DNA from 3 places in the Nonomuraea fuscirosea genome. Region 1 is predicted to be linked to each of the others. Evidence: riboswitches for the same ligand, from Rfam matches in the RefSeq annotation. Region 1 holds a riboswitch; each other region holds the start of a gene.
What was found. A riboswitch is a leader RNA that binds a small molecule or an ion and turns the genes downstream of it on or off. The one in region 1 is predicted to bind thiamine pyrophosphate.
Positions count from the first base shown of each region.

Region 2: linked by a shared signal. The riboswitch ahead of OIE67_RS28600 (FAD-dependent oxidoreductase) and the one ahead of OIE67_RS48330 (purine-cytosine permease family protein) in region 1 are both predicted to bind thiamine pyrophosphate.
Region 3: linked by a shared signal. The riboswitch ahead of thiC (phosphomethylpyrimidine synthase ThiC) and the one ahead of OIE67_RS48330 (purine-cytosine permease family protein) in region 1 are both predicted to bind thiamine pyrophosphate.

Region 1 is NZ_CP109074.1:10,499,725-10,510,050, reverse strand. Features, by position in the region: gene OIE67_RS48365 (response regulator transcription factor) at 1-238, opposite strand, end outside; gene OIE67_RS48360 (hypothetical protein) at 333-506, shown strand; gene OIE67_RS48355 (DUF6412 domain-containing protein) at 506-703, shown strand; gene OIE67_RS48350 (YidC/Oxa1 family membrane protein insertase) at 788-1,453, shown strand; gene OIE67_RS48345 (ATP-binding protein) at 1,437-1,859, opposite strand; gene OIE67_RS48340 (sensor histidine kinase) at 2,011-3,882, opposite strand; gene OIE67_RS48335 (methylated-DNA--[protein]-cysteine S-methyltransferase) at 3,975-4,553, shown strand; gene OIE67_RS48330 (purine-cytosine permease family protein) at 4,513-5,850, opposite strand; TPP riboswitch at 5,841-5,953, opposite strand; gene OIE67_RS48325 (rhodanese-like domain-containing protein) at 6,026-6,349, opposite strand; gene OIE67_RS48320 (winged helix-turn-helix transcriptional regulator) at 6,346-6,777, opposite strand; gene OIE67_RS48315 (MFS transporter) at 6,881-8,254, shown strand; gene OIE67_RS48310 (Fpg/Nei family DNA glycosylase) at 8,305-9,183, opposite strand; gene OIE67_RS48305 (TenA family protein) at 9,215-9,820, opposite strand; gene OIE67_RS48300 (LCP family protein) at 9,854-10,326, opposite strand, start outside.
Region 2 is NZ_CP109074.1:6,267,592-6,277,917, forward strand. Features, by position in the region: gene OIE67_RS28555 (L,D-transpeptidase family protein) at 1-14, opposite strand, end outside; gene OIE67_RS28560 (YbaK/EbsC family protein) at 88-564, shown strand; gene OIE67_RS28565 (GNAT family N-acetyltransferase) at 770-1,147, shown strand; gene OIE67_RS28570 (KOW domain-containing RNA-binding protein) at 1,385-2,914, shown strand; gene metF (methylenetetrahydrofolate reductase [NAD(P)H]) at 2,960-3,826, opposite strand; gene OIE67_RS28580 (polyprenyl synthetase family protein) at 3,975-5,042, shown strand; gene thiE (thiamine phosphate synthase) at 5,137-5,775, opposite strand; gene OIE67_RS28590 (Rv2175c family DNA-binding protein) at 5,753-6,127, opposite strand; gene OIE67_RS28595 (NAD(P)/FAD-dependent oxidoreductase) at 6,158-7,321, opposite strand; TPP riboswitch at 7,380-7,497, shown strand; gene OIE67_RS28600 (FAD-dependent oxidoreductase) at 7,487-8,878, shown strand; gene thiS (sulfur carrier protein ThiS) at 8,875-9,075, shown strand; gene OIE67_RS28610 (thiazole synthase) at 9,068-9,823, shown strand; gene pknB (Stk1 family PASTA domain-containing Ser/Thr kinase) at 10,015-10,326, shown strand, end outside.
Region 3 is NZ_CP109074.1:8,513,491-8,523,816, reverse strand. Features, by position in the region: gene OIE67_RS38735 (hypothetical protein) at 1-384, shown strand, start outside; partial or broken gene OIE67_RS55805 (transposase) at 402-601, shown strand; tRNA gene OIE67_RS38725 (tRNA-Arg) at 1,204-1,275, opposite strand; gene OIE67_RS38720 (response regulator transcription factor) at 1,390-1,785, shown strand; gene OIE67_RS38715 (AIM24 family protein) at 1,950-2,618, shown strand; gene OIE67_RS38710 (ArsR/SmtB family transcription factor) at 2,679-2,978, shown strand; gene OIE67_RS38705 (YbaK/prolyl-tRNA synthetase associated domain-containing protein) at 2,968-3,462, shown strand; gene OIE67_RS38700 (cellulose binding domain-containing protein) at 3,470-4,489, opposite strand; gene OIE67_RS38695 (universal stress protein) at 4,598-5,431, opposite strand; gene OIE67_RS38690 (hypothetical protein) at 5,444-5,794, opposite strand; TPP riboswitch at 5,884-5,996, shown strand; gene thiC (phosphomethylpyrimidine synthase ThiC) at 5,989-7,533, shown strand; gene OIE67_RS38680 (hypothetical protein) at 7,681-8,025, shown strand; gene OIE67_RS38675 (SDR family oxidoreductase) at 8,022-8,873, opposite strand; gene OIE67_RS38670 (glycine betaine ABC transporter substrate-binding protein) at 8,921-9,889, opposite strand; gene OIE67_RS38665 (ABC transporter permease) at 9,886-10,326, opposite strand, start outside.

The DNA of each region.
Region 1 (10,326 bases):
TCAGCATGATCACCGGCACCGGCCAGCGTTCCCTGAGCTTCCTGCACACCTGCAAGCCGTCGATCTTGGGCAGCATCAGGTCGAGCACCATGAGGTCCGGCGGGTTCGCCAGCGCCCTGCGCAGTGCCTCAGCGCCGTCGCCGACGCACTCGACCTCGTGCCCGTCGCGCTCCAGATAGCGCGCCACGACCTCGGAGACCGTGGGATCGTCGTCCACCACCAGGATGCGCGTGTTCACCACTTCACCGTACGGCCACAACCCCAGGAGGCGGCGTTCACGTCATTGGTTCGTAAGCCTCGCAGATCATCCGCCGAGGACGTACGGTTGCCGCATGGGTAAAGTCGTCATGCTCGTCGTCGGGACCTTGCTGGGTCTCTTCGTCCTGTTCAACTTCCTCCTGCCGATGCTGGTAGGCCTGGTCAAGCTGGCCCTGATCGTCGGCGTGGTCGCCCTCGTCGCCTTCATCGCGGTCACCGTCGTGAGCAAGTCCTCCCGCTCACACTGATGCAGTTCCTGTTCGATCCGTGGCTGGTCGGGATCACCATGATGGCGATCCTGCTGCTGGCCGCGTGGGCGGCCACGCTGCTGCCCGTCCTCGGCGGAGAGTCACCGGGCTTCCCGCTGTCCTACGCGCGCCGCACCGCCTTCCAGCGGCAGCGCGATCCTGACGCGGCCGGTCGCCCGCGTCCACGAGCTCCTTAGGCGTGCCCCGCTTCCCGTCAAGCGGGGCTCCCTCCTACGGGTGAGCCCTCGGTTCACGAGACACCCCACAAGGAAACAGGGCTCATGATCGATTCTCTCGTCACGTTCGTCATCGGCATGTCCGGCGGCAGCGCCGCGCTCGGCATCGTGCTGTTCACTCTGGCCGTACGGCTGCTCCTGCTCCCGCTGAACGTGCGCCAGGCCCGCACGATGAAGATCCGCGAACGGCTCGCGCCCAAGCAGAAGGAGTTGCGCAAGCGCTGGAGCCGCAATCCCGAGCGCCTGGCCAAGGAGCTCAACGCCCTCTACGCGAAGGAGGGCAGCTCGCCGTTCGCCGGGATTCTGCCGATGCTGGCGCAGCTGCCGTTCATGTGGCTGATGTTCCGGGTGGCCACGCATCCGACCGCGCTGGCCGGGCACACGTTGCTGGGGGCTCCGCTGGGTCAGCAGGTGGCGGGTATTGTGGCCAATTACGGTCTGGTCAGCGTGCCATTTACGGTCTTTGTACTGGTCATCGCGCTGGTCGTGGCGGTGGCGTGGTGGTCTTCCCGGCTGATCGCGGCGAACGCCGGCCGGCAGGAGGAGATCGCGGGCGTGCGGCCCGAGCTGATGTCGAAGATCACGCGGCTGATGCCGTACGGCTCCGTGCTGGCCGCGCTGGTGCTCCCCCTGGCCGCCGGGCTCTATCTGCTCGTCTCGACGGCGTGGGCCACCGGTGAGCGCGCAGTGCTCGCTAGCCGGCCTCTCTGAGTGCCGCCACCTGCCCGTTCACCGTCTGGCTCGGGGCGGGCAGGATGGCCCAGACCGTCGTCGTGTCACCGTCGTGCCTGACCCCCCAGCTCTCCGCCACGTATTCCACGATGCCGAGCCCCCGGCCCCCGAGCGATGACAGTGTCGGGCGGCCCGCGCGCGGCTCGGTCGCCGCACCTCCGTCACTCACCGCCACCTCTACGTGATCGTCGCTTCGCAGCCACGCCACTCTCACCATGCCGGACGGCAGCGGGTGCGCGTGGCGCAGCGCGTTGCTCAGCAACTCGCTCACCACGAGCACCGCGTCGTCGATCGCGGCGGTGAAGACCCCACTGTCCTGCAGATCTGTGCTCAGACGCTGGCGGGCGACGGCGACGCTGGACGGCGCGTACGGTAGCAGCACCACGCTCGACACACCCACCTCCCCGTTACCTGTGCCCCCCGCGGGAACACTCCCCGGTACGACCGAAATGCCCCGTTACTCGATCCCAGAAACCGCATTGCGATCACAGCTTGTACTCATTGGACGATAGATCAGCTCAACCGTGACCACCTCGTTACCGCATCGGTGTGTCGGATCCGATAGGGGAAGCGCATCGCAGCACGAGTCGCATCCTGGTGCCCCCTTCCGGTCGCGGATGAGCGCTCACATCTCCTCCCTGTGCTCGGGCGAGGCTGCGGACGATGTAGAGACCGAGCCCCACTCCACCAAACCGTCTCCGGTCGCCGCTGTCCACCTGGACGAAGCGCTCAAAGATCCGCTCCCGGTCAGGCGGGGCGATACCGACTCCCTCGTCGTCCACGACGACCACCACGTTGTCGTCCTCGTCCGGCCAGGCGGCCACGCTGATGAGCCCGCCCTTCGGCGAGTACTTGAAGGCGTTCTCCAGCAACTGGCCGAGGATGATGTCCGTGGCCAGCGGATCGCCGAAGACGGGCGGCAGCCCCTCGGCGATGTCCACCTCCACCCGGTGCTTGTCCGACAGCGCCGGCAGGCCCAGCGTGGCCGCGTCGATCCGCTCGGCCAGATCGACCTTCTCGATCCGCACCTTGAGCTCGTCGGCCCCCGCCCTGGCCCCCAGCAGCAGGTGGTCCATGAGCTCACCTAACGACCTGGAGCGCTCGGCGATCGTGTGCACCGCGGCCCGGCGCTCGGGGTCGGCCATCTTGTCCCAGCGCGCGTCCAGCGTGCTGGCGAAGCCCCGCACGATCGTGATCGGCGTCCGCAGCTCGTGGCTGGTCGTGGCCAGGAACAGGTCCTTGGCCTCCTCCAGCTCCTTGGCCGAGGTGACGTCGCGGAAGTCGACGACCACCTCGCCCGTCTCCTCGATCTGCGCGCTCACCACGTCCAGCCACCTGCCGTTCTCCATCTGGAAGGTGACCTTCTCGCCGGGCTTGGGCATGGGGAACGGCGGCGGCGCGCCGATGACGGACTCGGGGGCCAGCGCGGTCAGCCCGGCCGCTGCGGGGTTCCAGCGCACCACCAGGCCGTCCTGGTCGAGCACGGCGATGCCGTCGGCGCTGGCGTCGAAGACGGCCCGCTCGTGCGCCCGCTGGCGTACCGCCTCCTGATAGGCCACCGCGTTGCCGACGGCGATGCCCGCGTGCCCGGCCAGCAGCTCCAGCAGCTCCAGCTCCAGGTGGCCGGGGTTACGCCGGGCGAAGAGCGCGTACAGCGCGCCGTACGGCCGCCCGCCCACGGCGGCCAGGCCCAGCGCGATCGTGTGCAGGCCGCGCAGCCGGGCCCACACCAGGTCGCCGAGCCCGTCGGACTCCAGCATCACGGTCTTGCCGGTGCGTAAGAGCTGATCCACCAGGCTCGTGCGCAGGTCGGTGGTGGTGCCCCTGATCGAGTCGGGCAGCTGGTACGTGCTCACCAGCCGCAGCCGGTCACCCTCGATGAGCACGAACCCGCCGGCGTCCGCCCCGGTCAGCTCGGTGAGGTTGGCCGAGATCCGGTCGAGCACGGCCGACAGCTCCAGCTCGGAGTTGATGTCGCCGACCACGTCGGTGAGCCGGCGCACGAGCCTGGCCCGGCGCGCCATCCGGTTCCTGGCCAGCTCGTCGGCCCGCGCCGGGTGGTAGACGCACACGTAGCCGCCCACGGCGCTGCCCAGCCGCAGCGCGCTGATGTCGACCCGCAGGTCGAGCAGGGCGCCGTCGCTGTGCAGCCGCTTGGTGCGCAGCGACACCGGCTCCCCGGTGCGGACGCGCTCCAGGACGGCGTTGTGCTCGGCGGTCAGCTCGCCGGGCACGATCGGCGCCCTGCGCCCCAGCACCTCCTCGGCCGCCCAGCCGAACACGCGCTCGGCGGCGGCGTTCCAGACCAGGACGCTCTGGTCCCGGTCGAGCGCCACGACGGCGTTGGGCGAGCTGTCCAGCGCCGCGCGAGCGATCTCATCGTCACTACCGGCCCATTCGTCCCCCACTACTCCATAGTGCACGTGGCGCGGTGGGTGCGTCGGGCGATCCGTCCGATACGCTGCGGTCACGGTGATTCCGGCGGGTGGAGGTTGAGGGTATGTCGAGCAACGATCTCGATGCCCTGCTGCGTGTGACCTCTAGCACCTATCGAGGTGATACGCCGCCCGACATCGCTTTCGGCACCTATGACGGGGCTGTGGGCCGGTTGGTGCTGGCCGTGACGGGCAAGGGCGTCGCGGCGTGCAGCTTCGAGGCGGAGAACGACGTCTTCGAGCTGGTCAGCAGGCATGTGGGCAGCTTCATCGGGCCCGACGCGCGACGGCTCGACCCGGTCCGCAGAGAGCTGGACGCCTACTTCTCCGGGCGGCTGCGCGCGTTCACGCTGCCGGTGGACCTGGCGCTGGCGACGCCGTTCGCGCGCACGGTGCTGCAGAAGACGATGGCCGTCCCCTACGGCACGACCACGACGCTGGAGGAGATCGGCCAGAGCATCGGCCGGCCGCGCGCGCTGCGGGCGATCGGCAACGCGCTGTCCTCCAACCCCGTCTGCGTGATCGTGCCCTGCCACCGGGTGGTGCGCGAGGACGGCGCGCTCGGCGACTACGCCGGCGGGTCCGTCGCCAAGCAGCACCTGCTCAACGTCGAACAGCGGGCCGCCGCAGCGCCAGGCCGATGAGCAGCGTGACGAGCGCGGCCACCAAGGCCCCGCCGAGCGCGCCGTTCATCCAGGTCTGCCGGGTGAAGCCGATGGCCTCGCGCAGGCTCGTCCAGAGCCCGTCCCACGCCTCGACCGTCGGCGTCGAGGTGGTCAGCCAGTAGGCCGCGAAGCCGAGCGCCCACGGCACCAGCATCGACCAGCGTGAGGGCGCGTCCTGCGCGGTGTTCCAGCTCTCGCCGCGGCGCAGCACGAAGTAGTCCACGGCGAGGACGGCGAACATCGGCACGAACACCGCCCCGATCACGCCCAGGAACGCGCCGTAGGACGTGACGTCGACCAGCAGCGCGATCACCACGGTGAGCACGCCGATGAGGACGGAGAAGACGCGCCGGTCCATCCGCGGCAGCAGGTTCTGCAGCGAGACGGTGGTCGAGTAGACGTTGGCGAAGGACTGGTCGGTCTCGCGCAGGACCAGGATGCCGAAGAACAGCGCGCCCAGCGGCATCGCCACGAACGGGCTGAACACCGAGGTCCCGTCGGCCTGCACCTGGGCGACCCCCGCCATCGCCACCGCGTAGACGCCCAGCCCGAGGCAGGCGACCTGGGCCAGGGTGTAGCCGCCGACCACGCCGGTGAAGGCGGCCCTGCTGGAGCGCGAGTGGCGGGCGAAGTCCGCGGCCATGGGAACCCAGGACACCGACAGCGCGATCACGTAGTCGACCGCGGCGGGGAAGGCCGTCCACGTCCCGCCGGTCTGCGGCGGCGCCTCGCGCAGGAAGAACACGGTGAACCAGATCATCGCGATGATCACGCCGACGGTGACGTACCGGCGCAGCAGCCGGATCGAGCCGAGCGGCCAGATGCTCAGCGCGGTGGTCAGCACCCCGGCCACGATCACCCACACCTGGTACGGCACCGAGCCGAAGATCGCCGTGGCGCCCTTGGCGATCACCCACAGCTCGAAGGCGCCCCAGCCGAGCATCTGCACGATGTTCAGCACCGTCGGCACGTAGGAGATTTTGGCGCCGAACAGGCCGCGCAGCAGCACCATGGCCGGCTGCCCCGTACGCGTGCCGGGGATCGCGGACAGGCCGACCATGGCGGTGCCGATGAGGCTGCCCACCACCGTGGCCACGAGCGCGGCGCCCAGGGTGAGCGGGGCGCCGCCCAGTGGGTTGATCAGGAACAGGGCGCCGGAGAAGCCGAGGAGGCTCACTCCGAGATTCGCCCAGAGCGCACCCTGATCGAGCACGCCCAGGGTCTTCGGGGGCTCGCCTTCGAGGGTCAGCGGAACTTCTTCGACGCCGTGCGACATCGCACACTCCCTACGCCGGCATTATCCGGACAGGTTCCGGCGGTCGGCAGCGGAACGTGCTGCCCTCTCAGCCCGGCGACCCCGAGCTCCCGCGACAATCTGTAGTTTGCGCCCTCATCATGCCTCAATGGCGGCAGAACCGCCATAGTGGGCGACTTGCTGCCCTACCCCCGATTCAGGCGACGAACGGCTCCTGCCCCGTCTCGCTCACCATCGGCCGGCGGGCGAACTCCCACGACTGCATGCCGCCGCCGACGTTGATCGCCTCGCGCCCGAGCTGGTTGAGCCAGGCCGTGACCTGCATCGACCGGCCGCCCACGCGGCAGACGACGTAGACGGTCGTGTCGGCGGGAACCTCGTCGACCCGGCCCTGAATCTGGGTCATGGGGATGTGCACGGCCTGCGGCGCGTGCCCCGCCACCCATTCGTCCTGCTCACGGACGTCGAGCAGGTAGGCATCGGCGGGAACGGCGTTGGCCTCGATCTCGGGAACGGTCATGCCTCCATCATCTCGCGTCGCTGGTCGTAGGCGGCACGCGCCGCGGCGATCTCCTGCTGGTGCGCCTCGGTCCACGTGACCAGGGACTTGATGGTCTCGTGCAGGGTACGGCCGAGCGGCGTCAGCGCGTAGTCGACCCGGGGCGGGACCACGGGGTGGACCGTGCGGCTGACCAGGCCGTCGCGTTCGAGCTGGCGCAGGGTGACGCTGAGCATGCGCTGGCTGACGCCGTCGATCTCGCGGCGCAGCTGGGTGAAGCGCAGGCTCTCGCAGTCGAGCAGGGCGATCACCAGCAGCGACCACTTGTCCGCGATGCGGTCGAGGATCTGCCGGACCTCGCAGTCCTCGCGGGTGTCCCACTGCCGAACGTCGTAGTCGTCCATGGTGCCTTCGCGGTAACCGAGTGATTCGAAAGTGCCGTCTTCCATCGTCTCCCATGGTGACTCATGATGTGACCGGTTACAAGAAATAACCGATATGCAGAGAAGTAACCGGGGGTCTGAGATGTCCGTGCCTGCCCGATCGTGGGGTGTGCTGATCGTTCTGTGCGGTGCCATCTTTCTCGAAGGCATCGACGTGGCCATGCTGAACATCGCCCTTCCGGCCATCAGGGCCGACCTCGGGCTGTCCACGGGCATGCTGAGCGGGGTCGTGAGCGCGTACGTGCTCGGTTACGGCGGTTTCATGCTGCTCGGCGGCCGGGCGGCCGACCTGCTGGGACGGCGGCGGATGTTCCTGCTCTGGCTGGTGGTGTTCCTGGTCTTCTCCGGGCTCGGCGGCTTCGCGGACGAGGGCTGGGTGCTGCTGCTGGCCAGGTTCGTCACGGGGGTGGCCGCCGCGTTCCTGACGCCCGCCGGGCTCTCGCTGATCACCACGACCTTTCCCGAGGGCAGGCTGCGCAACCAGGCCCTGCTCATCTACGCGGGCACGGCGGCGGGCGGCTTCGCGCTCGGGCTCGTGGCCGGCGGCCTGCTGACCGCGATCGGCTGGCGCTGGGTGTTCTTCGCGCCCGTGCTGATGTCGCTGCTCATCCTGATCGCCGCCGTCCCCCTGATCAGGGAGCCGGTCCGGGAGGACCGTCCGGCGGGCGGCTTCGACGTGATGGGCGCGGTGACGATCACGGGCGCGATGATGCTCCTGGCCTATGGCGTCGTACGTCTGGAGCACCCGGCCGACGGCTGGCCCCTCACGGTGGCGGCCTTCGCCGGCGGCCTGGCCCTGGTGGCGGCCTTCACCGCCGTCGAGCGCCGGTCGGCCAGCCCGCTCGTCCGGCTCGGCCTGCTGCGCTCGGCCACGCTGATCCGCGCCAACGTGATGGCCGTCCTGCTCACGGCCTCGTTCTTCGGCTTCCAGTTCCTGGTCACGATCTACCTCCAGGAACTGCGCGGGTGGTCGACCATCCAGACCGGCCTGGCCCTGCTGGCGGCGGCCGTCGACGTGGTGATCGCCCCGGTGCTCACCCCCTGGCTGGTCAACCGATTCGGCAGCGCCAGGGTCGTGCTCGGCGGCCTGCTGTCGGGCCTGCTGGCCTACGCGTTGTTCCTGGGCGTGGGGCTCGACTGGACGTACGCGGCCATGCTGCCCTCCATGCTGCTCATCGGCCTGATGTTCGCCTTCGTCTACGGCCCGGTGACCATCGTGGCCACGGACGGGGTGGCCGAGCACGAGCAGGGGCTGGCCGGCGGGCTGATCAACTCCTCGTTCCAGTTCGGGGCGGCGCTGGGCCTGTCGATGGTGACCGCGGTCAACGTGGCCGCCCTGGGCGGCGGCACGGACCCCGAGGCCGGGCTGGCCGCGATGCGCACGGCGCTGCTGGTGCCCGTCACGGCCACGCTGCTGGGCGCGCTGGTCGCCGTGAGCGCTCTGCGCCCCCGGACGAGAGACCGCGCCCTCAGCGCCGCCTGAGCCCGCGGGGCCGGCTCCGCCACCCGGGCACGCGGTCAATGGCCAGGCGGCTATTTGAGCAGTTTGGACAGGCGGCGGTCGGCCAGCGGCTTGCCGCCCGTCTGGCACGTGGGGCAGTACTGGAGCGAGGAGTCGGCGAACGACACCTCTCTGATCGTGTCGCCGCACACGTCGCACGGCTGCCCCGCCCGGTTGTGCACGCGCAGCCCCGACTTCTTCTCCGCCTTCAGATCCTTGGCCGCCAGCCCGTGGGCCCGCTCGACCGCGTCCGCCAGCGTGGTGACGATGGCCTCGTGCAGGTCGGCGATCTGGGCGTCCGTCAGACTACCGGCGATCTTGAACGGGGACATCTTCGCGGCGTGCAGCACCTCGTCGGAGTAGGCGTTGCCGATGCCGGCGATGACCTTCTGGTCGCGCAGCAGCCCCTTGATCTGGGTGCGGTTGCCGCCGACGATGCGCTTGAGCGCCTCGACCGTGAAGGAGTCGGCGAGGGGATCGGGGCCGAGAGCGGCGACGCCGGGCACTTGGTCCGGATTTTTCGTCACATAGACGGCGAGACGCTTCTGCGTCCCCGCCTCCGTCAGCTCGAACCCCGGCGCCAGCCCTTCGTCGTCAGGGGCCAGCCGCACCCGCACCGCCAGCGGCCCCTTCCCCGGCCGCACCGGCTTGGCCCCCGACAGGTCGTCCCGCCAGCGCAGCCACCCCGCGCGGGCCAGATGGATGACCAGATGGAGACCGTCGCAGTCGAGGTCGAGGAACTTGCCGTGCCTGGTCACGCCGGTGACGGTCAGCCCGCCGAGCGCGCCGACCGGCGGATCGAACGTCTTGAGCGCCTGGAAGGCGACCACGTCGACCCCCAGAATCGTGCGGCCCACCGCCCGCTCGCGCAGGAAGTGGGTGAGCGACTCCACCTCGGGAAGTTCGGGCATGCCACCAGACTACGACGCGCCACCGACTGTTCTACGGCACGTCCCAGAACGCCAGTTCGTGCGCCATCCCCTCCCTGAACAGGGCCTCCGCCCGCTCCGGGGCCGGATCCGCCTCGTCGATCATGCGCGCGATGCGTTCGGTCAGCGCCGCGAACCCCGGGTCCGCGTACGTGTCCACCCAGGCCCGATATCTCGGCTCAGCAGGCGGATTCTCCGCCAATATCCGCCCGAGACTCGAATATCCCCACATGCACGGATAGAGGGCCGCCAGCCCCTCCCCGTACGTCGCCGCCGACTCCAGCAGGAACCGCGTGTACGCCGCGCACGCCGGCCCCTTCACCGCCCCCTCCAGATCGGCCCCGAACCCCGCCGACATCGACCGGTGCAGGCTCAGCTCGTCGTGATAGGTGGTGTGCGCCAGATCCACCAGGTCGCCGAGATGCCCGTCGGGCGCCTGCCAGGCCAGCCGGGCGAAGACCCGTACATAGTCCAGCAGGAACAGGTAGTCCTGCTCCAGCCACGAACGGAACACCTGCTCCGGCAGGTCGCCACGCCCGATCCCGGCCACGGTCGGGTGCGCGAGCTGGTCCTGGAGCAGGGGCCGCCCGATGGCATGAAGCTTGTCGGAAATGCTCATGGTCAGGAGGTTAAGCCCACCCCTGACACAGACTCATCCGGCGTCCAGGATGTCCTTCGGCACCGGCTTGTCCTCCTTCAGCGCGTTGAACAGCGCCAGCGCCTTGGTGCGATCCCACTTGACGGCCGCACCGCCGCCCGCGACCGTCTCGTTGCCGCCGAACGGCACCACCGTGGTCACCGGGCTGTCACCCATGGCCAGCCCCAGGGAGAGCATGTTGAACGCCCCCGTGCCCGAGTCGACCTCGACCGCGTCGGTGGCGCTCATCGCCAGCGGGATGGCGGTGAACGGGTTGAGCAGCACTCCGGGGCTGGCGGCCTTCTTCACGACCGCGCCGAGGAACTGCCGCTGCCGCTTGGTGCGCTCGAAGTCGGGCAGCGCGCCGCCCTTGCGGGTGCGGACGTAGCCGAGGGCCTGCGAGCCGGTGAGAACCTGGGGGCCCTTCTTCAGCTTGAGCCCCGCCTTGGGGTCGTTGACGGCCGCGCGTACGTTGATCTCGACGCCGC
Region 2 (10,326 bases), 4.2 Mb from region 1:
TCATCATCGGTCAAGAACGGATCAGAGGACCATACACCACCCATCATGAATGGGTAATGAGGGCGCCAACCTGTTTAGAGTGTCGTCATGTCTGAGAAGTTGCCCGCGAACGCCCTCATCGTCGAGTCCGCACTGCGCGAAAGGGGAGCCGGCGGCGAGATCGTGGTCCTGCCCGAGAAGGCCCCGACGGCCGCGACCGCGGCCGCGCAGCTCGGCTGTGAGGTCGGCGCCATCGCCAACAGCCTGATCTTCGACGCGGACGGCGCGCCACTGCTCGTCCTGACCAGCGGCGCGCACCGGGTGGACGTCGAGTTGATCGCGCGTACGGCGGACGTCGAGCGGGTGCGCCGGGCGACGCCGGAGTTCGTCAGGCAGGCCACCGGCCAGCCGATCGGCGGCGTGGCCCCGGTCGGGCATCCGGCGCCCGTGCGCACGCTGGTGGACACCTGGCTGAGCAAGCACGAGGTGGTCTGGGCCGCGGGCGGGCATCCGCACACCGTCTTCCCGACGACGTTCGACGAGCTCGTGCGCATCACCGGGGGTACGCCCGTGGACGTCGAGTAGTGTGCGACGGGTGATCGAGTTTCGCGGAGCCGGTCCGGCCGAGTTCACCGAACGGCTGGAGACAGTGATCGACATTTACGCGGCCGCGATGAAGCCGCCGGTGGACCAGATAGCCGGCCGCAAGACCATCATGCGAAACCACGGGACATATCCCCATTTTCAGTGTTATTTCGCGGAATTGCGTGATTCATCCCCCGATGGGGCGGTGACCGAACCGCAAATTGTCGGTTTCGCGTACGGTTTCCGCGGCGCGCCCGGCCAGTGGTGGCACGACGTCGTCTGGCGCGGCCTGGCCGACCGGCTGGGCCAGGAGGCGGCCGACGCCTGGATGGGGTACGCGTTCGAGCTGGCCGAGATCCACGTGCACCCCGACTGGCACGGCAAGGGCATCGGCCGCGCCATGATCACCACGCTGTGCGCGGGCCGCCGCGAGCGCTCGGCCATCCTGTCCACCCACGACCAGCCCACGGCCGCCCGCCACCTCTACGCCAGCATGGGCTTCACCGACCTGCTGACGCGCTTCGTCTTCCCCGGCGGGCACGAGGAGTACGCGATCGCCGGTCGCCCGCTCCCGCTCACCTGAAGTCGCGCACGTGACCCGTGGTTTACCAGGCATGACGCGGGGCAGAAACTAGTCACGGAAAGTGATCGACCCTTTACCGATTGTCCGGTGTCCCCTGCCCGTCACCCGCCCGGTCCCCCTGCGGGCGGGTGGCGGGCCCGCACGTCCGGCGGTCGCGGTGATCAGCGGCATTCGCGTGTCGGTGGCGATCTCTATCATGCTGCCCAGAGATCATTCGCATCGTTGGGGGGTCGGGCCGTGGAGCGTCAGTTCGTCAGGATCGTCGAAGGCCCGTTCGCCGGCTGCGACGCGGAGCTCGTCTCCGCGGACGGCCCGCGGCTGACGGCCCGCGTGCCGGTCTCCGGCCGGCAGACGACGGTCGTCCTCCACCGCGACCAGGTCGAGCGCCCCGACGACGTTCCCGTGCGGTGGCCGGGCGAGGCGGAGGACGACCGGCAGGACCTCGCGGTGCTGCGCGAGCGGACAGCCGCCCAGTACGACGAACTCGCCCACGTGAAGCGGTTCGACTTCTTCCTCGAACGCGCCGGCCTCCCCACGGAGGATCCGGCCCGGGAGTGGGAGGCCTACACCGCGTCGTGCGCCGAGATCGACGACCAGGTGCGGCGGCGGAAGGCGGCGGCGCTGGAGGCGTTCGACCAGGAGATCGCTCCCCTGCCGGCCGCCGAGGCGAGCCGGCGGGTGGCGGCCGACCCGGGCCGCTGGCTGCCCGCCGAGGCCGCCATGGCGGAGCGCCGGTCACGGTTCCCGGGCATCGACGGCCCCACTGCCGAGCAACGTCTGCAGGCGGCGATCTTCGGCGCGTCCGATCCCGCGCCGGCGCCGCGCGAACGGGCCCGCCATCGGCGGGCCGCCGCACGTTCGGCCGCCGAACTGCGCGACTACGCGGTGTGGAGGGCGGCGAACCGGCCACGCGAGGTGGGCGAACGGGCGAGGCCGGCCGCCCTCGCCCAGGTGGAGCGCGAACGCGCCGTGGTCGAGGACCGCTTCGCCCGCGACTGGGGATTCGGGTTGCCCGGCTCGATCTTCCGGTTCCGGGCCTTCCTGCTGTCCCTGTGCCCGGCCGGAAAACGGGCCCTCGACGAGCTGGAACTGGCCCCGTACGGGATCATGGACCTGTTCACCGATCCCGGACGCGGCACCCAGGCCGGCATCGACGTGCGCGTGCACGGCCGCTACTACCGTGACCCGCCCGAATTCGTCACCTTCATGCACGGCGGCACCGACGGGCTGCACTTCGGGCTCTGGTACGACGACGGCCGCACCTGCGCCGGCGTCGCCTCCTACTACAACAACGACGGTGGCGGCGTGGGCCTGCCCTCGGGCACTCCTCTTGAGGCCGTCCGGCGCAGGCTCGAATGGGGATGGCGTGACCTCGAAGACGAGGACGACGAGCCGGCCGGCCCCCTGGACCCTGATCTGGCCGCGCGACGGCACCGGCTACGGCTCCTGCGCGAGGTGCTGATGACCTTCGAGACCGGCGACCGCGACGAACAGGGAAAGGACTACCACGACGCCTACGGGCCCTCCCCCGAGGTGTGCGAGCGGGGGGCTCCTGATCGGCTGGAGACCCTCGACGGCGGCGGGGCACTCGTCGACGGTGACACCGCGATCGAGCGCGGCCGGCAGCGGCCGTGGAGCGGCTACGACTTCTGCACGACCTTGCAGAAGGAGCTGACCGGCGACCCGGCCGCCCGCGACGCCCTCGTCGCCGAAGCCCACCACCGCCACCGCGATCTGCCCCGGGTGCACGTCCTGGAAACGACCTGACGCCGCGCACCGTCCCCAGGCGGCCTGTCCTCAGGCAGCTCGCGCTCAGGCGGACAGCGGGATGCGCTCCAGCCGCTGGAACACCTCGCGCGACGCGCTCGACCGGTTGAACGTGATGAAGTGGATCCCCGGCGCGCCCTCGTCGAGCAGCCGCTGGCACAGCTCCGCGCCGTGGTCGATGCCGAGCCGCCGCACCGCCGCGGGATCGTCCTTGACCGCCTCGAACCTGGCCGCCACGTCCGGCGGGAACGGCGCCCCCGACAGCTGCTCGGAGCGGGCGATCGTGCTCATCTGGGTGACCGGCATGATGCACGGGATGATCGGCGTGTCACAGCCCCGGGCCGCCACCCGGTCACGCAGCCGCAGGTAGTCGTCGGCCTGGAAGAACATCTGCGTGATCGCGTAGTCGGCCCCGGCCCGGCACTTGCGGACGAAGTATTCGGTGTCGGATTCGATGGAGGGCGAACGCGGATGCTTGTAGGGGAAGGCGGCCACCCCGACGCAGAAGTCGCCCGCCTGGCGGATCAGGCGGACCAGCTCCTCGGCGTAGAGCACGCCCTCGGGATGCTGCACCCACTCGGCCGACGGGTCGCCGGGAGGATCGCCGCGGACGGCCAGGATGTTGCGCACGCCGGCGTCGGCGAAGCGCCCCACGAGGTGGCGCAGCTCGCGGATGGAGTGGTCGACCGCGGTGAAGTGCGCCACCGGCGTGAGCGTGGTGTCGTGGGCGATCCGCTCGACGATGTCGACCGTGCGGTCGCGGGTGGAGCCGCCCGCGCCGTACGTCACCGAGACGAACGTGGGCCGCAGCGACTCCAGCTCCCTGATCGCCCGCCACAACTGCCGGGCCCCCTCGTCGGTCTTCGGCGGGAAGAACTCGAAGGAGAACGACCGGCCACCGGCGGCGAGCATGTCGCGGACGGTGGGAACACGATCGGGCCTTACGGAGGGTCGACCAAGAGCCATGCCCACAAGATTAGCGCCACATCTCGCAGACCTGCCGGTCAGACAGACACCCTGGAGATCCGCACCCTCGCTTCCGGCCACTAGTCTCATGGACATGACCACTGACGCAGCCGGCCTGGAGATCCTGCGCGCGCAGGTCGAGCGCGCCCTCGGAGAGTTCGTCGAACGGCAGCTGCCCGACGGCGGCGACCCCGAGTTCGCGCCGCTGCGCGAGGCGGCCGACAAACTGCTGTCCGGCGGCAAACGGCTGCGGCCGGCGTTCTGCTACTGGGGCTGGCGCGGCGCCGGCGGCACCGACGTGCCCGGCATCTTCACCGCCGCCGCCTCGCTGGAGCTGCTGCAGGCCAGCGCGCTGGTGCACGACGACGTGATGGACAAGAGCGACCTGCGCCGGGGCATGCCGTCCGCGCACCGCCGCTTCCAGGCGATGCACGAGAACTCTGGCTGGCACGGGTCGGCGCAGCAGTTCGGCGAGGGCGCGGCGATCCTGCTGGGCAACCTGCTGCTGATCTGGTCGGGCGAGATGTGGCGGGCCTGCGGGCTGCCGCGCGAGTCGCTGGAGGCGGCTCAGCCCGTCCACGACCACATGCGCACCGAGCTGATGTGCGGCCAGTATCTCGACCTGCTGGAGCAGGCGCACGGGGAGAACTCGTTCGAGTCGGCGCTGCGGGTGGCGCTGTACAAGAGCGGAAAATACTCGGTGGAGCAGCCGCTCAGGCTGGGCCTCGCGCTGGCCGGGCGGGAGCTGGCGCCGTGGATGGACGAGCTGTGCGCCGGTTTCGGGCAGCGGGTCGGGATCGCGTTCCAGCTGCGTGACGACATCCTCGGGGTCTTCGGCGACCCGGCGCAGACGGGCAAGCCCGCCGGCGACGACCTGCGGGAGGGCAAGCGGACGATGCTCGTGGCTCGCACCCTGGCCGCGGCCTCGCCCGCCGAGGCCGGCAGCGTGCGCCGGCTGCTCGGCGATCCCGCGCTGGACGAGCGCGGGGTCGAGACGCTGCGGCAGATCATCGACGACACCGGGGCGCTGCGGGAGTGCGAGGACCTGATCGGCGACTACCTGGGCGAGGCGCTGGCGGCGCTCGACTCGGCCCCGGTCACGGCGCAGGCGCGCGCCGCGCTCACCGACCTGGCCATCGCCGCCACATCCCGCAAGACCTGACGACCAGCCCGCCGGCCCGCCGGCCGACCAACCGACCAAGCGGTCAGCAGGCCACCTGCCGGCCTGCGCCGGTCAGCCGGTCGCCCGCCGGTCGTCAGGCTGTCGAGAGGCGCTTGGCGAACTCGGCGGCGGCCGCGCCCGGGTCGTCGGCGTCGGTGATCGCGCGTACGACCACCACCCGGCTCACCCCGTGGGACATCACCTCGTCCAGGTTGGCGAGATCGATGCCGCCGATCCCGAACCACGGCCGCGAGGTGCCCAGCGACGCCGCGTGCCGCAGCAGCGGCGGGCCGGGAGCGGGACGGCCGGGCTTGGTCGGCGTGGGCCAGACGGGGCCGCAGCAGAAGTAGTCGACGCCCTCCTCCACGGCCGCGGCGGAAGCCTCGGCGGCGGAGTGGGTGGACCGTCCGATGACGATGTCGTCGCCGAGTATCTCTCGCGCGACCGTCACAGGAAGGTCGTCCTGCCCCAGGTGGAGCACGTCGGGCCGGGCGGCGTACGCGACGTCCGCCCGGTCGTTGACGGCCAGCAGTTTGCCGTGCCGGTCGCAGGCGTCGCGGAAGACCTCGAGGAGCGCGAGTTCTTCGCGCGCCTCCAGGTTCTTCTCCCGCAGCTGGATGATGTCCACGCCGCCGGCCAGCACCGTGTCGAGGAACTCCGCCAGATCGCCGCGGTCGCGGCGGCCGTCTGTGCAGAGATAGAGGCGCGCGTCAGAAACCGAGGGCTTGGGCACGCCGCTTGACCTCGGTATGACGGCCGGCCCTGATCGCCTCGATGGGCGATCCTGGCAGCGACTCGTCGGGGGTGAAGAGCCAGCGCAGCGACTCGACGTCGTCGTAGCCGGCATCCTGCAACACGGTCAGGGTGCCTGGCAGGCCCTTCATCACGTCCTTTCCGTCGAGGAACACCGCGGGCACCTGTGGCCCGCCGCCGCCCCGGCGTACGCCGAGGAGCTTGTGGTCCTTCAGGAGTTGCTTGGCCCGCCCGATCGAAAGGTCAAGGCGCGTAGCCACTTCGGGGAGCGTGAGCCACTCGTCTACGAGCTGGTCGGTCTCCCGGTCGATCTGTGCAACAGAAAGCGTCACGAAACCACAACTACCACATGGCGTGCTTGCTCAAACAACACAATCCCGTAGAGAGACTTGTGGATCTACCAGGCGCTCCGTGTCCAGGCGGTGGCCGGCGTCGATGATCCGCCGCCCCTGTACGAGGTCGCGCGGCCGGTCCACGGCCAGCACGGCGGCCAGGGTGTCGTCCGCGGTGAGCCAGACGGCCGACCATTTGCCCTCGGGCTCGCCCCGGTAGACGAGCCGTTCGCCCGCCGGATGATGGCCGGCGTACTGGATCATGTGGCCGAACTGCTCGGACCAGAAGTAGGGCACCGGGTCGTAGACCGCCTCCTCCCCCAGCAGCGTCGCGGCGGCGACGTCGGGGGCGTTGAGCGCGGTGTCCCAGTGTTCCACCCTGAGCCTGGTGCCCCAGCGGCGCGACCACCAGGCGGCGCAGTCGCCCACGGCGACGGTGCCCGGCAGCGAGGCGCGCAGGTGCTCGTCGGTGACGACGCCGTTGTGCAGGTCGATGTCGGCGTCGGCCAGCCACCCGACGGCGGGGCGCACGCCGATGCCGGTGACGACCACGTGGGCCTCGACGAACTCGCCGCCCACCAGCCGCACGCCGCCCTCGTCGACGGCGTCCACCATGGCGCCGAGGCGCAGGTCGATGCCGTCGTACCAGGGCACGGTGCGCGCGCCGATCTCGGCGCCGACGGCGGTGGTCAGCGGGGCCGGCGCGCTCTCGATGACCGTCACCTCGCATCCGGCGCGGCGGGCCGCGGTGGCCACCTCGGCGCCGATCCAGCCGGCGCCGATGATCGCGACGCGGGCGCCGGGGACGAGCACGGCACGCAGCTCGTGAGCGTCGTCGAGGGTGCGCAGCACGTGCTGGAGGCCGTCGCCCGGCAGCCTGATCGGCTCGGCGCCGGTGGCGATGACCAGGCCGTCGTAGCCGATCTCGCCCTCGGTGGTCTCCACGACGCCGGCCCGCAGCGACTTCGCGCTGACGCCCGGCCAGAAGTCGACCTCCAGGGCCTCGAGGTCGGTGTCGACGAAGCTCGTGTCGGCGTCGCCCTTCAGCACGGCCTTCGACAGGGGCGGGCGGTCGTAGGGCCGATGACGCTCCTCGCCCATCAGCGTGATCCGGCCGCCGAATCCGCGCCCTCGCAGGGCCTCGACCGTACGCAGCCCGGCCAGGCCCGCTCCCACCACCACGACATGGTTCACGTTCATGACCATAACGGGGGCGGTGCGCGGCCGCCGCACCGAGGCCGTAGGCTGTGCACGTAAGACGCGCGGGAGTCCGGCCGTTCACCGGGCTGAGAGGAAGGCTGCTACGGGCCTTCGACCGCAAGACACCTGATCCGGATCATGCCGGCGAAGGGAGCGCAGGTGGATGTGATCGTGGGCGGCGGGGTCGTCGGCCTCTCCGTGGCGTGGCGGCTGGCCCGCGCGGGGCGGCAGGTCACCGTGGTCGATCCGGCGCCCGGGCGGGGCGCCTCCTATGCCGCGGCGGGGATGCTGGCCCCGGTCAGCGAGGTGACCTACACCGAGGCGCCGCTGCTGCGGCTCGGAGTGGCGTCGCTGCGCCGCTGGCCCGCCTTCGCCGCCGAACTCACCGAGGACGCCGGGCTCGCCGGCTCGAAACCAGGTGAAGATCGCGATGCCGGGCCGGGCGCCGGTGCCGGGCGCGCGAGCCCGGGGTCGGGCGCCGGTATCGGGCTCGCCGGTGACGGCGCGGCGGGCGGCGATCCGCTCGCGCTGGATCTGCGCTCCGAGGGGACCCTTGACGTCGCGTTCGGGGCCGACGACCTGGCGGCGCTGGACGAGCTGGCGGCGTTCATGGACAAACTCGGGCTGCCGGTCGAGCGGCTCACCGGGCGCGAATGCCGCCGCCTGGAGCCCATGCTGGCCCCGTCCGTGCGTGGCGGGCTGCTCGCGCCCGGCGACGCCTGGGTGGATCCGCGCCGGGTGACGGCGGCGCTGCTGACCGCGCTGGAGCGGCGCGGCGCCGAGGTGGTGCGGGCCCGCGTCACCGAGCTGCTGCGTGAAGGCGACCGGGTCACCGGGGTACGCCTCGCGCCGCCGGAGCCGTACGGGACCGGAAATGGCGGGACCGGGAACGGCTGGACCGGGAACGGCGGCGGGCACGGCGGCGGGCACGGTGAGGTCAGACCGGGCGCCAGGACGGAGACCGGAGCGTGCACCACGGCCGGCGCCAGGACGGGCAGCAGGGCGGCGACCGGAGCGGAGACCCGGGCGGAGACCAGCGCGGACATCAGGGCCGAGCGGGTGATCCTGACCGCCGGGGCGTGGAGCGGCGAGCTGGCCGAGGTGCCGGTGCGGCCGGTCAAGGGTCAGATCATGCGGCTGCGGTCGCCGCAGCCGCTGCTGAGCCGGTGCGTACGCGGCACCGTGCACGGCTCATCGGTCTACCTGGTCCCCCGGGGCGACGGCGAGCTGGTGGTCGGCGCCACCCAGGAGGAGATGGGCTTCGACACCAGGGTCACCGCCGGCGGGCTGTACGAGCTGCTGCGCGACGCCAGGGAGCTGGTTCCCGGCATCACGGAGCTGGAGGTCGCCGACGTGGTGGCGGGGCTGCGGCCGGGCACGCCGGACAACCTGCCGGTCATCGGCCCCAGCGGGACGCCGGGGCTGACGTTCGCGACCGGGCACCACCGGGGTGGAGTGCTGCTCGCCCCGCTCACGACGGCCATCCTGCTGGGCGAGGAGGGCGAGCTGGCGGCGCTGTGCTCGCCGGAGAGATTTCAGGGAATTTCATGATCGTTACCATCAACGGGGCCGCGCACGAGGTGGCCGACGGCACCACCGTGGCGCAGGCCGTACAGACATTGACCTCGGCCACCACCGGCGTGGCCGTGGCCCTGAACGACGAGGTGGTCACCCGCAGCGCCTGGGAGACGACGGCGCTCGGCGACAGTGACCGCGTGGAGATCCTGACGGCGGTGCAAGGTGGATGATCTGATCATCGCCGGGGAGAAGTTCTCCTCCCGGCTCATCATGGGAACCGGCGGCGCGCCCTCGCTGGAGGTGCTGGACCAGGCGCTCGCCGCGTCGGGCACCGAGCTGACCACGGTGGCGATGCGGCGGCTCGACCCGGGCTCGCGCGGCTCCGTGCTCGACGTGCTGCGCCGGCGCGACATCAAGGTGCTGCCCAACACGGCGGGCTGCTTCACCGCGGGCGAGGCCGTGCTGACGGCCCGGCTGGCCAGGGAGGCGCTGGGCACGGACTGGGTCAAGCTGGAGGTCATCGCCGACGAGCGGACCCTGCTGCCCGACCCGATCGAGACGTTCGACGCGGCCGAGCGGCTGGTGGCCGACGGGTTCGTGGTGCTGCCGTACATCGGGGACGATCCGGCCCTGGCCCGGCGGCTCGAGCAGGCCGGGTGCGCGGCCGTGATGCCTCTGGGCGCGCCGATCGGCTCGGGGCTGGGCATCCGCAACCCGCACAGCATCGAGCTGATCGTGGAGGCCGCCTCCGTCCCGGTGATCCTCGACGCGGGCATCGGCACGGCCAGCGACGCCGCGCTGGCGATGGAGCTGGGCTGCGACGCGGTGCTCCTGGCCACGGCCGTCACCAGGGCGCAGCGGCCCGACCTCATGGCGGCGGCCATGAAGGGCGCGGTCGCGGCCGGGCGGCTGGCCCGCCAGGCGGGGCGCATCCCCCGCCGCCGCTACGCCGAGGCCTCCTCCCCGACGACTCCGTAGGCCACGAGCCGACGTCCCCGTAACCCCGCCAGCCGACGTCCCGTAACCCATGAGCCGACGCCGCCGAACCCGCCCGGCCGGGTTCGGCGGGGCCTCGCGACGAGAGCGGGGCCCCGCGACGAGAAACGTCTCCGCATCGGTTTCGGGCGGTGGGGCCCTGCCAGTGGCAAAACGCCCGTAAACTCAGCGGGGTGGATACGACGACTGCGGACCCCCTGGTCGGACGGCTCCTCGATGGGCGCTACCGCATCGAGAGCCGAATCGCCCGGGGCGGTATGGCGACCGTCTACCTCGCGCTGGACATCCGGCTCGACCGGACGGTGGCGCTGAAGGTCATGCACCGCTCGCTCGCCGAGGACCCGGCGTTCGTCAGAAGGTTCATCGGCGAGGCGAAGTCGGTCGCCAGCCTCTCCCATCCCAATGTGGTGCACGTCTTCGACCAGGGCACCGACAACGACGTCGTCTACCTGTCGATGGAATACGTCCCCGGCCGCACGCTGCGC
Region 3 (10,326 bases), 2.0 Mb from region 1:
GCCATGCACTCGTATGGCGTCTTCAAGATCGGCAGATATATACGCGACGATCTGACGCATCGTGTGCCAGGCGGCCTTCAATGGGAAGAGTGGCAGGAAAAGCAAGCTGTTCCTCTCCGCATTCCTCGATTGGTCTACCCCAACTTCATCGCCTTTCCCGCCCTCGCGCTCGCCGCGCTGATTTGGACAGCGCCGACTGTCTTCGTCGGCTGGCCACAAGCACTGATTGCGGCAAGGATCGGCGCCCTCACAGCTTGGACGATCGGCGTGGTCGCAACGTTCTTCTGCGTGCTTCTGATCAACTCGACCGCCAGGCGCTGGTACGAAGAAAACGCTGGTTCCAGCGTGCGGCCGCAAGCTGGACCTACCGACTCTGCACCGTGAACCTAACTATTCTTGAGCAGGCTGAAGCGTGCCGCCCCCGAGCGTCGGACGTCAGCTCATACACCAGCGTCTGGCTGGACGCGCTGACCCAGAAGGCGCGCGAGGGTGGCGCATCATTAACATGCACGTGGTCGTCGCGGCCGCTGTTCATGCCGATGGCCAGCGCGAGTTCCTCGGTCTGAAAGTCGCAAGCGCTGAAGACGGCGCAGGCTGGCTCGACCCGGAGATCCGTGGGGAGGAGGACACGAGAAGCCTCCACGCGCCGATGGGTCGGGCTGCTTCAACCCATCGGGGGATGAGGCATGCACGGCATGATCCGAGGACTTGTCGCGTTGCCTGGTAGTTCGGTGAGCAGGCGTTCGCTAGGAGGCGACGCAAGCAACTTTCTGTGCTCTCCTGGCCCCTGGCTACTGCGATAGGAAGGGGACCTACTCATGAGTCGGAGCGTGAAACCGAAGTGCACGGGGTGCCTGCGGGACGATCAGATGATATGGACGAGGTACATCCCGCCGAGCGTCAGGCGGCGTGAGATTCGCAGCGCTAAGGGGCTGTACCCGGCGGGTATGCATCGGTCCACAATCGAGGCGGGCGTGGAGTTTTTCTGCCGGTGTGGGGTGTCCGCCACCACAGTCGCACCAGAGGGCTGGGGACCTGACGATCAGGGCGCCTAGCCCACGGCGACAAGCCGATCATGGTCCACAACTGGTCCACAACCCGTGAGCGTCAACGAGAACGGGCGGGACTCCGTGAGACTGGAGGCCCGCCCGTACCTGCGATGTCTGCCCTGGTCAGCGGTCGGAACCGCTGATCAAGATCGAGTGCCCCCTGTAGGATTCGAACCTACGCACCCGGCTCCGGAGGCCGGTGCTCTATCCCCTGAGCTAAGGGGGCGCGTCGAGTGAAAGGCTATCAGTATCCCGGCACTGCTCGGCACCAGATAAAGGTCCTTGAACACTTCCGGCGAAACCCGGCGTGACGGGGCCGCTACAGGTTAGCTTTGCGCCCGTGGGCGAGGTTCTTGGGAAAGTACTGGTCGTGGATGACGATGAGGTCATCCGGCAGCTCATCGCGGTCAACCTGAACCTGGAGGGGTTCGAGGTGTCTACCGCCACTGATGGGCAGGATTGTCTGGATCGGGTGCTCGACGTGATGCCGGATGTGATCACGCTCGATGTGATGATGCCGTTCCTGGACGGGTGGACGACGGCGCATCGGTTGCGTACGGAGGAGGCCACCAGTCACATCAAGGTCGTGCTCATCACGGCCAGGGCTCAGGATGATGACCGGACCCGGGGGCTGGGGATCGGGGTGGACGCGTACTTGACCAAGCCGTTCGATCCGGCTGAGTTGATCGAGGTCGTGCGGGATCTGGCCTTGAGGGGTAGTCAGGGGCGTAGCTGACCCCAGCTTGCTGATCCCCTGGTAGTCGGTCTTGGCGGTCAGGTGTCGGCTGCCCGTGGCTGGGGGCTGGTCGGGTGGCGCGTGCCGGGGTTGAGGGCGCGCGTTCTTGGTGGATTGTTCGTACGCTGGCCGCATCGCCTCCTCTCCCCGAAAGGCCGGACAACGTGCGTAGCTCCATCTTCAACAACCTCGACTCCCAGCAGCTCCCCCCGGGCTTCGTCCTGGAGAACCACAAGATGTTGCGCGTCCAGCTTCCGCACGAGGTGCTGGCCAAGCAGGGGTCCATGGTGGCCTTCCAAGGGCAGATGGACTTCGACTACGAGGGGTCGGGCGGGCTCGGGAAGTTGTTCAAGAAGGCCATGACGGGGGAGGGCGCCTCGCTCATGCGGGTACGGGGCGACGGGCTGCTGTATCTGGCGGACAATGCCGATGACATTCATCTGTTCTTTCTGGAGAACGAGGGGCTCACGGTCAACGGGCGTAATCTGCTGGCGTTCCAGCCGCAGCTCGGCTGGGACATCAAGCGGGTTCAGGGAGCTGGGGTGGCGGCCGGGGGGCTGTTCAACACGACGGTTACCGGGACCGGGTGGGTGGCGGTGACGACGCATGGGACGCCCGTATTGCTCGACGTGGCGCGGATGCCGACGTTCGCCGACGGGCAGTCGGCCGTGTGCTGGAGCACCGGGCTGGAGGTCGGGATCAACCGGACGATGAAGGTGGGGGCCTTGATCGGGCGGGGGAGCGGGGAGGCCATGCAGTTGGCGTTCAGGGGGCAGGGGTTCGTGTTGGTGCAGGCCAGTGAAGGGGCTCCTGTGCCGGCTCCGTCCGCTTGAGCGCCAGGCCCGCCGAGCCGGTTGGACAGCTAATTAGCTAATTGCCATAATGGCTTAGTGATGGACGTCGACCTGATCAAGGCGCTGGCCAACGACAAGAGGCTGCTGATCCTGGAGTGGTTGCGCGATCCCGTGCGTCACTTCCCGCCGCAGCGCGACGGCGATCTCGTACGGGACGGCGTCTGTTCGCTGTTCATCGCCGAGAAGCTGGGCGTGAGCCAGCCGACCTGCGGCGAGCACCTCAAGGTGCTGGCCAAGGCGGGGCTGGTTCGCGGCACCAAGATCAGGCAGTGGGTGTTCTACCAGCGCGACGAGGAGCGGATCGCCGCGGCGAAGGAGTTGTTGAGCGGTGAATGGTGAGCCGAACGGCGCCTACGAGCGCCTGATCGCCGACATGGACGCCGGCGGGGCGCGCTACCGGGTGATCGAGCACGCGCCCGAGGGCCGGACCGAGCTGGTCAGCGCCCTGCGCGGGCACGATGTGGCGCAGGCCGCCAAGTGCCTGATCGTGATGGTCAAGGTGGGCAAGAAGCAGACGCGCCACGTGCTGGCCGTCGTTCCCGGTGACGCCCGGCTCGATCTGCAGGCCGTCAAGGCGCTGCACGACGGCACGTACGTCTCCTTCGCCGGCAAGGAGAAGGCTGAGGAGCTGGCGGGGAGCGTGAGCGGGACGGTGCTGCCGTTCAGCTACGACCCGAGGCTCGAACTGGTCGCCGATCCGTCGCTGCTGGACCATCCCGAGTTGTACTTCAACGCGGGGCGGCTCGATCGTTCCGTGGCGTTGGCGACCGATGATTATGTGCGGCTGGCGGCCCCGTGGATGGCTAACATCACCGCCACGTAGTTCGGGGTCAGGCTGTGCAGCTGGGCACGGGGGCGGTGTTGGTGCCGGTCCAGGAGGCGAGGAAGCCGAACGCCGTCGACGCCCCCGGCGCGAGCTGCCCGTTCCACCCCGCGTTCCGTACCGTCACCGAGGACCCGTTCGCGCTCAGCGTCCCGCCCCACAGCTGCGTGATCCGCTGACCGTCGGCGAACGTCCACGCCACCGTCCAGGCGCTGACCGGCGCGGTGCCGGTGTTCCTGACGGTGACCTCGGCCTGGAAGCCGCCCTGCCACTGGCCGGTGCCCTGGTACGTGGCAGCGCACCCTCCAGAGGGCGGCGGCGAGACAGAGGTGCCCAGGGCCTCCACCAGAGCGGGGTACCACTTGTCGGACATCTTCTGGTCGCCCGCCGCGTTCGGATGCACCCCGTCGTACGTGTCGCTGCCGGTGCTGAAGCCCGTCCACTGGTCCACCACCGTGATCGGCGACTGCGGGGTGGTCGTGGCGGCGGCCCAGGCGGGGATGGCGTTGTTGAAGGTCACGGCGCGCTGGGCGCAGTCGGCGCAGCTGGAGGGGTTCATGGGGATGATCTTGGCGACGAGGATCTTCATGGCCGGGTTGCTCGCCCGCATCTGGTTCACCATCGTGGTGAACGCGCCGAGGATCGTCGCGGGGGCGATGTTGCTCCACACGTCGTTGGTGCCGAAGTGCATGAGCACCACGTCCGGCCGGGTGGCGGCGAGCCAGCCGGTCAGCAAGCCCTGGTTCGCCACATTGGTGGCCAGGTAGCCGCCGTGCCCCTCGTTGTCGCCGTCGTGCGCCACCCCGCAGCCCTGGGGCGGCAGGGTGCCGACGAAGTCCACGTTCGTGTGGCCGGTGCTCTGGAGGCGGTTCCACAGCAGGGCGCGCCAGCAGCCGGGGGAGCCGGTGATCGAGTCGCCCAGAGGCATGATCCTGATGGGGGCGGCGCTCGCCGTGGCCGTGGTGGCGAACAACACCGCCGCGGCCAGCGTCACCATCGCGGCCAGCACGGAGCCGATCCTGCGCATCGTCCGCTCTCCCGTCGTCAGCCTGCGCAGATCGTAGGACCGCGGGCCGCGCGCCGGGAAGGACGACGATCAGGACAGAAGCCTGACCTGGGGGTACGGATGTAAGTTTCAGCCGCGGACCACCGCGATGGGGCTGGGCGTGTGGTGCAGGAGGGCCTGGCTGATCGAGCCGAGCAACATCCCCGCGAGCTGCCCATGACCACGCGACCCCACCACCAGCAGGTCGGCGCCGGCGGCCGCCTCGCGGAGCACCTCGACCGGATGGCCGTGGACGACCTCCTCCACCACCTCGACGCCGGGATGCCGCTCCCGGTGCTCGGTCAGCGATTCCTTGAGCCGGTGCAGCGTGTCCTGCTCGCTGCCGCGGTCGGCCGGTGGGAAGCCGCCGGCCTGCGGCCAGGCCCACGCCTGGACGGCACGCAGCCTGGCCCCGCGCAGCTCGGCCTCGGTGAAGGCGAACTCCAGGGCCCGCCCGGCGCTGGGCGAGCCGTCGGTGCCGGCGACGATCTCGCCCCGGGTGAGCGAGGGGCGTTCGTGGACGAGGACGACGTTCGTCCGCGTGTGCGCCGCGACGCCGTACGCGACGGATCCGACGAGCAGGCCGCGCACGCCGCCGATGCCGCTGCTGCCCACGACCAGCAGCTCGGCCTCCTCGGAGGCCTTGATCAACGCGGTACGGGGATCGCCCGGCAGCAGCACGGCCTCCACCGGGACCTGCGGTGACTCCCGCAGGGCCCGGTCGCGGGCCGCCGCGAGCACGGTGTCGGCGCCCTCGCGCATCCACCGGGCGACCTCGGCGTAACGTACGGTGTCCTCCTCGCACACCCACTTGGGCACGGCGTGCGCCACGGTCAGCGGCGATCCGCGCAGCGCGGCCTCGGCGGCGGCCCAGCCGGCGGCCTCCAGGCCGGCGCGTGAGCCGTCCACCCCCACGATGATCACTGGTTCAGCTCCTCAGGACAGCGCGTAGCACTCGACCTCGGCGCGGCGGAACGAGATCCCCTTCGCTTGGGAGTCACGGACGCAGGCGCGCTCGGACTTGCTGAGCCGCAGCGTGCCGCAGACGGTCACGCCGGAGTAGGTGCGGCAGTCGAGTCGCCTGTCGGTGGTGCCGACGCGGTACATCTCCCTGACCGCGGCCCGGCACTTGGCCTTGCCCGTGTCGGCGTAGCGGCACTGGGCGATGAGAGTGTCGTACTGTTCCTGGCCGACTTCGTGCTGGTCCATGCCGTCTCCGGCGGCTGCGGTGGCGCCGGACGCGGCCATCACGACGAGTAGTCCTGCGACAGCAGCGAATCTCTTCATGTTCCCCCTGATGGGGACCGTACCGCTCAGGGCGATCGTCAAACCTCTGCGCCAGGTTTCGGGTGGGGGCGGGCGTGGGTACGATCATCGCCGTCCAACGCGGGAGCCCGGTGTGGACCGGGCTGAGAGGACGGCTGACAGCCGCCGACCGCCAGAACCTGCTCCGGGTAATGCCGGCGAAGGGAGTTTGCGCGATGAGCAGCGCGCGCTTTTCCAAGATCTACTCCGGTGACCTCCGTGTGCCGATGCGGCAGGTCCGGCTCTCCGACGGCTCGGCGGTGACGTTGTACGACACCTCGGGCCCCTACACCGACCCGTCCTTCGAGCCCGACCCGCGGCGTGGGCTGCCGCGCCTGCGCGAGTCGTGGATCGAGGCGCGGCGTGCGGCAGGTGAGCCGGTCACGCAGGTCGGCTGCGCCCGGCGCGGGCTGGTGACCAGGGAGATGGAGTTCGTGGCCGTGCGTGAGGGGGTGAGCGCCGAGTTCGTCCGGCAGGAGGTCGCGGCGGGCCGGGCCATCATCCCGGCGAACGTCAACCATCCCGAGTCCGAGCCGATGATCATCGGCCGGGCGTTCCTGGTCAAGATCAACGCGAATATCGGCAACTCCGCCGTCACCTCCTCCATCGAGGAGGAGGTGGAGAAGATGACCTGGGCCACCCGGTGGGGCGCCGACACGATCATGGATCTGTCGACCGGTGACGACATCCACGAGACCCGCGAGTGGATCCTGCGCAATTCGCCGGTTCCGGTCGGCACCGTGCCGATCTACCAGGCGCTGGAGAAGGTCAAGGGCCGGCCGGAGCTGCTGTCGTGGGAGGTCTACCGCGACACGCTGATCGAGCAGTGCGAGCAGGGCGTCGACTACGTGACCGTGCACGCGGGCGTGCGGCTGTCGTACGTGCCGCTCACCGCCACACGCAAGACGGGGATCGTCTCGCGCGGCGGCTCGATCATGGCGGCCTGGTGCCTCGCGCACCACCGCGAGAGCTTCCTGTACGAGAACTTCGCCGAGATGTGCGAGATCCTGGCCGGCTACGACGTGTCGTTCTCGCTCGGTGACGGGTTGCGGCCGGGATCGATCGCCGACGCCAACGACGAGGCCCAGTTTGCCGAACTGCGCACGCTGGGGGAGCTGACCGGCATCGCGCGCGAGCACGACGTCCAGGTGATGATCGAGGGGCCTGGTCACGTGCCCATGCACAAGATCAAGGAGAACGTCGACCTGCAGCGCGAGCTCTGCGACGACGCGCCCTTCTACACTCTGGGCCCGCTGGTGACCGACGTCGCCCCCGGCTACGACCACATCACCTCGGGCATCGGGGCCGCCATGATCGGCTGGTTCGGCACCGCCATGCTCTGCTACGTCACCCCCAAGGAGCACCTCGGCCTGCCCGACAAGGACGACGTCAAGACCGGCGTGATCACGTACAAGATCGCCGCTCATGCCGCCGACCTGGCCAAGGGGCATCCGCGGGCGCAGGAGTGGGACGACGCGCTGTCCGACGCGCGCTTCGAGTTCCGCTGGGAGGACCAGTTCGACCTCTCGCTCGACCCCGACACCGCCCGCGCCTTCCACGACGAGACGCTGCCGGCGGCGCCGGCCAAGACCGCGCACTTCTGCTCGATGTGCGGGCCCAAGTTCTGCTCGATGCGGATAAGTCATGACATCAGGCAGGCGGGTTTCGAGGAGAAGGCAGCCGAGTTCAGGAGGCTCGGCGGCAACCTCTACGTGGAGTGATGATTTGTCCAATGTCCGAAAACCCGGGCCGGCCTGAGGCCTGGACAAAGATCGGCTGAGGGTCCGCTCTTCTGGTGGCAACGTGGCAGTTGTGCCCGGCGCGACATGCGGCCGGGGTTCCCATGACCACCAGAAGAGGGGATTCTCATGTCCTTCAGTGCTCGTATGGCCGGTCTGCGCAACCGTGCGGCGGTCGTCGCCGCGGCCTCCGTCGTCGCCGCCGGTCTGGGAGCGGGGCTCGGCGCCGCTCCGGCCGCGGCGGACGTCCATCGGGGGGTGGCCGGGTGTTTCGCCTGGTCCTGGGGCGACGGGAACACCTCGGTGACCGTCTACTGGCACAACCGGTGCAAGACCCGGCACAAGCTCACCATCAAGTACAGCCTCAGCTGGACGACCAAGACCTACACCGCGAAGGTCGGCGGCGACGGCAAGGGACACAAGAGGTTCCAGACCGCCTCGATCGTGTCCATCAAGGACTCGGGCCGGGTCTAACCCGGCAGGGTCTCCCCGCCGATGGGGGCCAGGACCTCGCCGGTGTAGTACGACGACAGCCGGTTGGAGGCGAAGAACACGTACGAGGGGGCGATCTCGTCGGGATCGGCGGCTCGCCCCATCGGCACCTGTTCGCCGAACGATTCCACCTTCTCCTCGGGGAAGGTGGCCGGGATCAGCGGCGTCCACACCGGCCCCGGTGCGACGGCGTTGATCCTGATGCCGCGATCGACCAGGTTCTGCGCCATGGCGTAGGTGAAGGCGTTGATCGCGCCCTTGGTGGCGGAGTAGTCGATGAGCGTCTTGTTGCCGCGCAGGCCGTTGATCGACGAGGTGTTGACGATCGCGCCGCCCTTGCCCATGTGGGCGAGCGCGGCCTTCGTGACGCGGAAGTAGCTGTGGATGTTGACCGCGAACGTGTGCTCCCACTGCTCGTCCGACAGCTCTTCGAGGCCGTCCACCGGCTCCTGGTAGGCCACGTTGTTCACCAGGACGTCCAGGCCGCCCAGCTCGGAGACGGCCTGCTCGACGACCGAGGCGCAGTGGGCGCGGTCGCCGAGGTCGCCCGGCAGCAGCACGCAGCGCCGCCCGGCCGCCTCGATCAGCGAGGAGGTGTGGGCGGCGTCCTCGTGCTCGCTCAGGTACGCGATCGCGACGTCGGCCCCCTCCTTGGCGAAGGCCACCGCGACCGCCCGGCCGATGCCCGAGTCACCGCCGGTGACGAGGGCCTTCTTGCCGTCCAGCAGGCCGCGGCCTGCGTAGTCGCGCATCTCGTCACGCGGCTGCGGCGACATCTCGCCGCTCCGGCCCGGGTACGGCTGGCTCTGGGGTGGTGGTGTCTGCGACATGCCCTCCGGCCTGCCCTTGATCGGGTATGGGTAACGCCAGGGGCCGGCTATCTGACGAAACCCTCCGACCGCAGCCAGTCGCGGGCGACCAGCACGGGCACGTCGCCGTCCACGTCCACCTGGGCGTTGAGCTTCCTGATCACGTCGTCGGTGAGCTTGGGGCTGATGGGGGCGAAGACGCGGGCGATCTCCGGATGGGCCTTGGCCACCTGGCTGCGGATGGTCACGGCCGCGTTGTACTGCGGGAAGAAGTGCTTGTCGTCCTCCAGCAGCACCAGGTTGAGCGCGTCGATCCGGCCGTCCGTGGTGGTGATCATGCCGAGCGCGCACTGGCCGGCCGCGATCGCGTTGTAGAGCACGCCGGTCGACATGCGGCGCACGTTGCTGCGGGGGACGTCCTTGCCGTACTCGAGGCCGTAGCCCTTGAGCATGCCGAGGAAGCCGTCGTCGCGGCCGAAGGTCTCGTGGTCGACGCAGAAGGTGCGCTGGGCGACGGGGATCTTCGTCATGTCGGAGATCGTCTTCAGGCCGTACTTCTCGGCCGTGGCGCGGGTGGCGCCCATCGAGTAGCTGTTGTTCAGCGGGGCGGGCGGGAGCCAGACGATGCCGTTCTCGCGCAGGTCGAGGTCGCGTACGGCTTCGTACTGCTTCTCGGCGTCGGGGATCGCCTCCGACTGGCCGAGGTAGGTGATCCAGCCGGTGCCGGTGTACTCCCACATCAGGTCGGCGTCGCCGCGGGTCAGCGAGGTGCGGGCGTTGACGCTGCCCTGCACGTTCGTCTGGTCGATCACGTCCGCACCGGCGGCGGTGAGCGCGACCACCGCGATCTTGCCGAGCACGAGCTGCTCGGTGAACTCCTTGGACGTCACCCGCACCTTGACGCCTTCGAGAGAGGGGATCGGGCGGATGCCGCCCGGCTCGATCGGCGGCACGAACGACGACGCGGGGCGCAGCCCGCACGCCGTGACCGCGACGATCACGACCAGCAGGGCCATCGCGACGGCGCGAGCCCTCATGACAGGCCCTTCGGCGCCAGGTAGCGCTGGGCGAGGCCGCCCAGCCAGTCGATGATGAGCGCCAGCACGGCGATCAGCACGCATCCGGTGACGAGGATCAGGTTGCGCTGCGTGCTCACGCCCGTGGTGATCAGGTCGCCGAGCCCGCCGGAGCCGATGAACGCCGCGATGCCCGCCGTGCCCACGTTCAGCACCAGCGTGGTCCGTACGCCCGACAGGATGACCGGCGCCGCCATCGGCAGCTCCACCTTGAACAGCACCCCCGCCGCCGACATGCCGATGCCCCGCCCCGCGTCGGTCAGCCGCGGATCGACCTGGTCGAGGCCGACCATCGTGTTGCGCAGCGTCGGCAGCAGGCTGTAGGCGAACAACGCCGCCACCGCCGTCCAGAAGCCGATCTGGAACACCACCGCCAGCAGCACCACGAGCCCCACCGC